3 regions of the Liquorilactobacillus hordei DSM 19519 genome follow, and region 1 is predicted to be linked to each of the others. Evidence: predicted binding sites of a transcription regulator. Region 1 holds the regulator's gene; each other region holds the start of a gene.
What was found. Region 1 encodes LexA, which represses DNA repair genes until DNA is damaged. Its sites were predicted from a motif close to CNAACANNTGTTNG; they were not measured.
Positions count from the first base shown of each region.

Region 2: a site for LexA is predicted at 1,889-1,902, ahead of dinB (DNA polymerase IV). Genes of this name have one in related genera too.
Region 3: a site for LexA is predicted at 1,861-1,874, ahead of G6O70_RS07580 (Y-family DNA polymerase). Genes of this name have one in related genera too.

Region 1 is NZ_CP049303.1:1,590,207-1,593,496, reverse strand. It holds gene G6O70_RS08875 (glycosyltransferase) at 1-153, opposite strand, end outside; gene G6O70_RS08870 (glycosyltransferase family 2 protein) at 158-1,168, opposite strand; gene lexA (transcriptional repressor LexA) at 1,411-2,037, opposite strand; gene G6O70_RS08860 (DUF896 domain-containing protein) at 2,187-2,435, shown strand; gene G6O70_RS08855 (YneF family protein) at 2,512-2,736, shown strand; gene G6O70_RS08850 (lysophospholipid acyltransferase family protein) at 2,826-3,290, opposite strand, start outside.
Region 2 is NZ_CP049303.1:1,068,889-1,072,178, forward strand. It holds gene fabI (enoyl-ACP reductase FabI) at 1-144, shown strand, start outside; gene zwf (glucose-6-phosphate dehydrogenase) at 226-1,701, shown strand; gene dinB (DNA polymerase IV) at 1,946-3,031, shown strand; gene G6O70_RS06360 (metal-dependent hydrolase) at 3,105-3,290, shown strand, end outside.
Region 3 is NZ_CP049303.1:1,320,500-1,323,789, reverse strand. It holds gene G6O70_RS07590 (nucleoside 2-deoxyribosyltransferase) at 1-313, opposite strand, end outside; gene G6O70_RS07585 (glycosyltransferase family 2 protein) at 708-1,640, shown strand; gene G6O70_RS07580 (Y-family DNA polymerase) at 1,898-3,193, shown strand; gene G6O70_RS07575 (hypothetical protein) at 3,186-3,290, shown strand, end outside.

The sequences.
Region 1 (3,290 bases):
ATAATTACTAATTAGTGAAACAGTATTATCCGTGGAACAATCATCTGCAATAATTACTTCATTAGCAGAGACTGTTTGATTTCTTAACGAGTCTAACTGCTCTATTACGAATTTTTCACCATTATAGGTTGACATTACAATTGAAATTTTCATTTTTTTAACTTTCTTTATTTAATATTTTGGTTGTTTTTAAAAATTCATAAAATTTCCATGCATACTTATAGACTAATATTCCAAAACTCAAAAAGAAGTAGGCAACTCGATCTCTTTGAGGTGTTTTGGGATTACTTAAAACATCCTTTTTATGAAGTTTTAAATAATTTAGAATTGCCTTTTTTTGACTTGGAACGTTAGCGCTTGAATCTGCTAAAATCTGATTTAAAGTACTGAAACGTGAATAAACTTGCCGGCGAAGGGTTGCCGGTGCTAATTCAGGATATTTCGAACTTACATAGCTAGCCATTTTGTCGGTCATGGGTAGTAACTCTAATTTCTTAGTACTAAAGTTGGACGTAACTATTGAGCCTTCACGAATAACATAAAAATATTTAGCCTGAAAACCACAACAAACAGTATCACACAAGTCAAATAATTTATAAGTTGTTGCAATATCTTCAAAGAGCATTCCTTCAGGAAATTTAACACTATCGTACAATTCCCGAGCCCCCAACTTGGCATAAGCACAAGTATCAACTAGATCTTGGTAGCACATTTTTTCAATGCACTCCTTACCTGTAAGCACAACTTCTTGTCCATTTCCATTATCCTTTTGAGTTTTTGTTTTCGTGAATATATTCATTAATGAACATATTGCTAATTTTGATTGGAAATTGTTTTTTTGAAGAAGACTCAAAAGATAAGAAACGTAGTCTTTTGAAACATAATCGTCTGAATCGATAAAAGTTATGTATGTTCCCTTGGAATTTGAAATTCCAGTATTTCTTGCATTTGATAATCCACCATTTCGTTGCTGAATTATTTTTATTCTAGGATCTTTTAATTTATATTCATTCAAAATTTCTGCTGAATTATCAGTTGAACCATCATTGACTAATACTATTTCAATATTTTTATAAATTTGATTGATAATAGAATCAAGGCATCGTCTAAGAAAGGGAGCAACATTGTATACAGGAACGATAACGCTTATTAAAGGTGAGGTTGGCATAATAAATCTCCATTATATAATTTTGTAGCGAAAACATAATTTATGTTTTCTTGCAATTGTAGTAACTAACTTGTTTAGTGTGAATCATCTTAAGACATTATAGCTATTTGCTTTGTTTTTTTCAATATGAATAAGTTAGGATATAAATTTCAATAATACAAAAAAGTTCTCAAAAGCTAATTTGTAATACAAGCTTTTGAGAGACAATTTGTGTAGTACAGTTACATAATAAATCTTACCATCTACGAGATGAAGTTTCGGTACAAACCTACAACTTTTCCAAGGATTACGACCGAGTCTAAAATGATTGGCGCCATTGTATCGTTTTCAGGTTGTAGGCGATAGTAAGTATCTTCTTTGAAGAAGCGTTTGCAAGTTGCTTCATCATCATCGTTCATCGCGATTACAATTTCGCCGTTGTCAGCACTTTCCTGTTTACGAACAATAACTTGATCTCCGTTCAATATTCCTGCATTAATCATACTCTCACCACGAATGGTTAGAATAAAGAGATTATCAGCGGAGTTGAAGTTTGGTGGTAATGGGAAGTATTCTGAGGCTTCTTCGACTGCAAGAATTGGCATACCTGCTGTAACTGTTCCAAGCATAGGAATCGAGTCTGAATGTTCTTCAATTCCCAATGCTTCTAAACCGATAGCTGTTAGTTCAATTGCTCTTGGTTTTGTAGGATCTTTTTGGAGATAGCCTTTCTTTTCAAGCCGTGCCAGATGACCGTGAACCGTAGAAGTGGACGATAAATCAACAGCTTGGCAAATTTCACGAACCGTGGGTGGATAACCTTTTTCATTGACTCGTTCATATATGAAACGTAGAACAGCCATTTGTCTTTTTTCGGAAGCTTTTGTCATTTGCGGCACCTCAATCACATTATTAATACGATAACTTTAACACAAATATATATATATTACAAACAAGCGTTCGCTTTAGTTATTTGAAAATTATTATCTGTTAATGTATGATTAATTTATTGAATAATAATTGACAGTGAGGTAATAAAATGGCTGGTAAAATTCCACAGAAACTCATTAATCGCATTAATGAACTTTCAAAGAAGAAAAAAAGTATTGGTCTTACAAAAGAAGAATTGATTGAACAAAAGAGTTTAAGAGAGGATTACTTGGCAGCATTTCGAGCAACATTTCGCAGTAATGTCGAAATGTTACAGGTGTTTAATAAAGAAGGAAATGAAGTGACACCTGAAAAGGTCAAAGAAATTCAAAGAAAAAAAGGGTTACGTGACGATTGAACAAGATTGAGCTTTATTTTTACTTAATAATTGTGTAAAATTGTTATTTGAAACGACATGAAAGGAGCAATTCGTGATGTCAACCACAATTTGGGTATTAATCGTTATCCTTGCGCTTGTCTTAGGCTTTGTTGGTGGATTCTTCGCTGCCCGTAAGTATATGGAAAGCTATTTGAAGAAAAATCCGCCAATTAATGAAACTATGTTGAAGACTATGATGCTCCAGATGGGCCAAAAACCCTCTGAGAAAAAGCTTCATCAAATGATGAACGCAATGAAGTCACAAAACATCAAGAAATAAAATGTGTGGCATGAGCCAGAGTTAAAATGACTCAATAAAAAAGAAGTTCTGCCGAAACTATCACTCGGTCAGAACTTCTTTTTTAAGTTTTAGGATTTACTTTTATCAATATAGACATAATTAGGGTTGATTTGTGTATCTAGTTTTTTAAATGATGAAGTTATTTCCTGAAGAATCATTTGTTGTTGTTCATCTGTTAGCTTTTTACGCGAGTTGATTGTAATTGGATCACCAAAAGCAACTGTAACTTTTTTTCTTTTAAGTAAATCCTTCATAGTTGTAGGTCCTTGATATACAGCAGGAACAATTGGTACACCTGCAAGACGTGCGATTAACAAAACCCCCCCTTTTAAGCTTTGCGAATGCCTGGTTCCAGAAGGAAACATAATTAATGAAAGGTCACGTTTTTTTAGCCAGTTAACAGGCGTCTTAATTACAGAAGGACCAGGATTCTTACGGTCAACAGGGAAAGCATTGGCGTGGAGTAGAATATATCGCAAAATTGAATTTTTGAATAATTCTTCCTTTGCCATAAATGAGAACTTCTTGGGAGC
Region 2 (3,290 bases), 520 kb from region 1:
CGCATTTCTGAAGAAAGAACTGTCGATGGTAAGTCCGTAACTACTAGTGAAGTTGGTGGAACTGCAGCATTCTTGGTCAGTGATCTTTCAACAGGTGTAGTTGGAGATGTGATTTACGTCGATAAGGGAGTACATCTTATTTAATTTGCTAATCTAAAAAGTTGCTGAACACTTGTTTTATCAAAAAATTGCAAGTACACTATTAACAGGATGCAACAAGTATAGATGAAAGCGGTGCTAGCTATTATGGAAATTGAACAAAAAGCGCTCTTTGTTATTTTTGGTGGAACAGGTGATCTTGCCAAACGTAAGCTTTATCCTTCACTTTTTCAATTGTACAAAAAAGGAATTTTACAAGATAATTTTGCAGTAATTGGCACTGCTAGGCGGCCATGGACTGATGAACATTTACAAGAAGTTGTAAGGACATCAATTGCAAGTAATGATGAATCGCAAAAACAAATTGATGAATTTGTAAGACATTTCTATTATCAATCACACAATGTTAATGATACAGAGCATTATGTAACTCTACGCGAATTGGCAGAAAAATTGGACTTAAAGTATCAAATTAATGGTAACCGTCTATTTTATCTGGCTATGTCTCCGCGTTTCTTTGGAACAATTGCACAGCACTTAAAGTCACAGAATATTGTGACAGATGAGGGATATAATCGAGTAATAGTTGAAAAACCATTCGGACGTGATTTTGAATCCGCAAAAGAACTGAATGATTCAATTAGTAAATACTTCCCAGAAGAAGCTTTTTTTAGGATTGATCATTATCTAGGCAAAGAAATGATTCAGAACATAATGGCACTGCGCTTTAGCAATAATTTATTCAGAGCTGTATGGAATAATCGCTATATAGATAATATCCAAATTACTTTAAGTGAAGCATTAGGTGTCGAGGAACGTGCAGGGTATTATGAGACGGCAGGAGCATTAAGAGATATGGTGCAGAATCATATTCTTCAAATCGTTTCCTTGCTTACAATGAATATGCCTGCTTCTTATTCGGAGTCTGATATTCGACGTGAGAAGATATATGCGCTTAAGTCACTGAAAAAGTATTCTCCTGCAAAGGTAGCTGAAAATTTTGTTAGAGCACAATATATTGGCAATGATGGACAAGTAGGATATCTACAAGAAAATGAAATTGCAGATGATTCAACCACAGAAACATTTGTTGCAGGCAAGCTTTTTGTCAACAATGAGAATTTTTCAGGTGTTCCGATTTACATCAGAACTGGTAAGCGTCTTACTCAAAAAACGACTAGAATAGATATTTCGTTCAAAGAAATGGAAACTAGTTTTTTTGACTCTAAAAAGCTTGGTCGCAATATTTTGACAATCAACGTTGAACCTGAGGGTCAGGTCTATTTGCAGACTAATATAAAGAAAATTGGTCAAGGCTTCGATTTGAAACCTAGTCGAATGGACCTACAGCTTAATAATGAAAATGAAGTTGTGCCAGAAGCATATGAAAAACTATTGTTGGATGCATTACTTGGAGATGCAACTAATTTTGCCCACTGGGAAGAAGTAGCTTATGCTTGGAAGTTTGTTGATTCTATTCGTGAAGCTTGGGATGCAGGTAATGGAGATTTGTCTGAGTACAAATGTGGCTCAATGGGGCCAAAAGAATCAGAAGATTTATTGAAACACGATGGAAACCACTGGGTATTCACCGGTGAATAAATAACTGAGTAGTGTGCCATAAGTTGGAAAATTTGAGTCTTAATTCGAAATTGCGAACATAGCGAGTAATTTGCTATGAGTAATTCGAGCTAAACGAAGAATTTAGACTTATGAAACGCATTTATCAGAAATAAATAAAAAGATGGGTCAAAATTTATTTGGCCCGTCTTTTTTATTTATTTGTAATCGAACGCTTGTTCCTGTATTATTTATAGTAAGATAAGATAGGAAAGATGGATGTTTTATGGTTGAACAACGGAAAATAATTCATGTTGATATGGATGCTTTTTACGCATCCATTGAAATGAGAGATAATCCTAAAATTAGAGAAAAAGCAGTTGTTATCGCAAAAAATCCTAGGCATACAGGAGGAAAGGGCGTTGTGGCAACTGCTAATTACATTGCACGGAGTAAGGGAATACATTCTGCAATGAGTGCACAACAAGCAATGGAATTATGTCCAGAAGCCATATTTGTGAAACCAGATTTTAAAAAATATCGGGCAGTTTCAGCTCAAATTCATGAGATATTTCACGAATATACAGATATAATTGAACCAATTGCCTTTGATGAAGCGTACCTTGATGTGACACAAAATAAAAAAGAAATCCATAATCCTTTAATTATTGCAAGAATGCTACAACAAGAAATATTTTCAAAAACCCATTTGACATCATCTACGGGAATTTCATACAATAAATTTCTTGCGAAAATGGCTTCTGATTACCATAAACCTGTGGGAACAACTTTAATTAGAGAAGAAGATGTACTATCTTTTTTGGCGCCTTTACCAATTGAAAAGTTTCGTGGTGTTGGGGTTAAGACAGCTAAAAAAATGCATGAGTTAGCTATTAATACAGGATTGGATTTACTAAAAAAGAGTGAGCTTGAGTTAATTGCGAATTTTGGAAAAATGGGAGAAGCATTTTTCCAACATGTCCGTGGAATTGATGAACGTCCTGTTGAGTGGAAAAGAGAGCGTAAGTCAATGGGAAATGAACGAACCTTTGCTCAGGCGTTAAAGAGTACTACCGAAGTTGAAGAAATGTTCAAATATTTAACAAATCTTTTAATTGACCAGCTGAGCAGGCGGCAACTACATGGTAAGACAATCGTGATAAAAGTTCGAAATAGTAATTTTGAAACTGTAACTAAAAGGCGAACCTTAGACAACTTTTATCAAAACAATCAAGAAACTTTAGTTTTTCATGCTTTACAATTATTTGATGAGGTTCAAAGTGAAGTTGATGTTCGACTACTGGGGCTAACTATGACAAATCTAGCACCCTTGCAATTTGAAAATATTGAATTGCCATTATGGCAGATGTGACCTATTTTGTATTTATCTGATTTTATCGGTATACTAAGGATATTAAAGTTTTTTTGATAAGGGGAGATATCAAATGCAGATTGTATGGCACGGACATTCTATTATTGAAATAATTACAGCAAATGAAACGAATATTTTAATTGATCCTTTTATTACTGGAAATGATTTGACTGACTTAAAGATCGCTGATTGTCATCCAGATTATATTCTTGTGACTCATGCTCATTATGATCATGTTGGTGATACTATAGAGATTGCA
Region 3 (3,290 bases), 270 kb from region 1:
AATATAGCATCAGACATAAATCTGCCCCAATAATTCCTTCAATATCGGAATTGAAGGTCCGAGCTTGCCATTCAACATCGTGCAATAATTCTGGATGTTCAGCAACATCTAGACCTTTATATTGAAAATCAAGCGGAAAATGTGAATATTTTCTTGAAATACTTGGATTAATCTCAATTGCCGTCAATCCTTTTTTCAAATGTTCCCGTTGTTGCTCATTAAACCACGAACAACCAATATAGACTCTCACAGGTGGTAACGGTAAATCATTAACTTTCTCCCCTAATGCGAATTCGTTGTTGAATTGTGCCATTAAAATACTCCTTCAATTTTAAAATAAATTTATTGTACAGTCATCTTATCATATTTGACAAATAGTAAGCTAGGGAATGATATATGAATTGCAAAATTCAAGAATTAATGTGAAATTACAAATATAGCGTGTTTTACTCTAAACATCTTTAGGAGCAAACAGAAACTTTTGACTTATAAATTATATTTACCTGACATAAAAACTAAATTTTAATTTGTGATTCAACCTTTTCTCAATTTATATACTTACAACCAACACCGTTAGTTTTAATCAATTGAATAACATTCACTAAAAACTAAGTCAATACCTTAAGAAAGGCTTACAGATATTGAGTTATATGCACTTTAACGTTATAATTAACGGAGCAATCATACTGATTGGAGACAATAAATAGATGACTAAAAAAATTTCTATCATAGTACCTTGTTTTAATGAGCAAGAAACAATTCCGTTATTCTACCAAGCAGTCAATGCTCTTATACCCCAACTAAGAGATTATACTCTAGAGTATATTTTCATTGATGATGGTTCAAGTGACAATACACTCCTAGAATTGCAAAATCTGAATAAAGATAATCCCCAAAACGTTCATTTCGTTTCATTTTCCAGAAATTTCGGTAAAGAAGCTGCCCTTTATGCAGGTCTTCAAACAGCTACGGGGGATTTAGTCGCTGTTATGGATGTTGACTTACAGGATCCACCTGAGCAACTTCCATTAATGCTTTCAGGAATTTTAGATGAAGGTTATGAAATCGTCGGAACTCGTAGGGTTAACCGCAAGGGAGAACCGCCTATCCGTTCGTTTTTCTCCATTCTCTTTTATAAATTGATGAGTAAAATTTCTGATGTTCCAATGATTCAAGGTGTCAGAGATTATCGCTTGATGACACGCAAAGTTGTTGACTCAATTCTTGAGATGAGTGAGTACAATCGATTTTCAAAAGGTATTTTTAATTGGATTGGCTTTAAAACCAAATATTTAGAATATGAGAATCGTGATCGTGTAGCTGGTAATACCTCCTGGTCATTCTGGAAACTTTTTCGTTATTCAATTGAAGGTATTGTGAACTTTTCTGAGGTTCCTTTGTTAATTGCCTCTTTCGCGGGCTTTTTCACTTTTGCGTTATCCATTCTTTTTATGCTCTTTATCATTGCCCGTAAAATCTTTTATGGCGGAAGTGTAAATGGGTGGGCCTCACTTGTTACGATAATTGTTGGGTTGGGCGGAGTACAATTATTCTGCCTAGGAATTGTCGGTAAATATATTGGTAATATCTATTTAGAAGTAAAAAATAGACCTTTATATATAGTTAAAGAAAAAAAATAACTTATTGGTTAATGTTGGTAGTTGAATTAAATATTTGTTTAAAAAACAGAGCAAGAATAAAATCTTGGTCTGTTTTTTTTGATTCCATATAAATATATACACCTACTCTATCTTCATATAACTTCTAAATAATTTTGAACCTCCTTACCACTACAGATTAGGATTACAGGAAAGTTTTTATTCTCAACCTACCTTTCTATTTTTTATATTCTTGATAAAACGAACATATGTTTGTATAATAAAAAAGGAGGTGCAATATGAATTATCAAGATGAACCTCATGGAGTATTCTTCATGATTGATAATAAATCTTTCTATGCAAGTGTTGAAAGTATTCAACGCGGCCTGAATCCGCTTAAATCTGTTCTGGTAGTAATGTCTGAACAAAAGAATACAAATGGTGGTCTCGTCCTCTCGTCTTCTCCAAGTGCGAAATTACTTTTTAATATTAAAAATGTAGATCGCCGATATGACCTCCCTGATGATCCAAGATTATTGGTTGTTCCTCCAAGAATGAATTTATATATCAACAAAAATTTATTAATTAATAAAATTTTTAATCGTTTTGTTGCAGAAACCGATTTATACCCTTATTCGATTGATGAATCCATCCTTGATTTAACTCATTCTTGGAAACTCTTTGGTTCTTCACCGCTTGAAGTTGCACAATTGATCCAACAGACCGTTCGTAAAGAAACTGGACTCTATACTACTATTGGTATCGGAGAAAATCCTATTCAGGCCAAATTAGCACTTGATATCTATGCAAAAAAGTCAGCTTCGTTAATATCTGAAGTCAATTATGAAACTTTTGGGGCTAAATTTTGGAATATTAATGAGTTAACATCATTTTGGAGTATAGGCAAGCGAACTGCCAAAAGATTGAAAAGCCTTGATATTAATAATCTATTTGATTTGGCACATACTAATCCTTTTAGGTTAAAAAAAGAGCTTGGAATTATTGGAACACAATTATTTGCGCTGGCTTGGGGGATCGACCGCAGCAAACTATCTGAGTTTCTAAATGTTCAAAATCCCAGTATCGGTAATTCTCAAGTTTTACCACGAGATTATATAAAAGGTTCTGAAATTGAGGTTGTTATCAAAGAAATTGGGCAACAAGTGGCGGCTCGAGTTAGACATAGTGGTAAAGTTGTGGGATGTGTTCATTTAAGAATTGGCTTTTCACTAAGTAACATTGAACATAATTACAGTGGTTTTGCCCATGAATTAAAAATCTTACCGACAGATGACAATCAATTGTTAATTGAGCAATTATTATTTATATTTCATAGCTTTTGGCAAGGAGAACCTGTTCGTCATATTTCTGTTTCCTACAGCCAATTAAGCCCCAAAATCGGCGATCAGTTAAATCTCTTTGAAAATACCGACTCGCAGCTTAAAAAAATTGTTTTTAATCGTCTAATTGATCAAATTCGTGAACAGTTCGGAATAGAAGCAATCATGTATGCAAATAGCTTACTGAAAGGTGGCACTTTCATTCAACGACAAAGTCTTGTGGGCGGACATAATGGAGGAAATTCATTTGAATAATTCAGTGCAAGAAGCACAGTATGTTTTAAAACAAGTAAATAAATACTTTAAACCCGGGATAAGAGCCCGCTATTATATTCTTGTAGTCAATGATAGG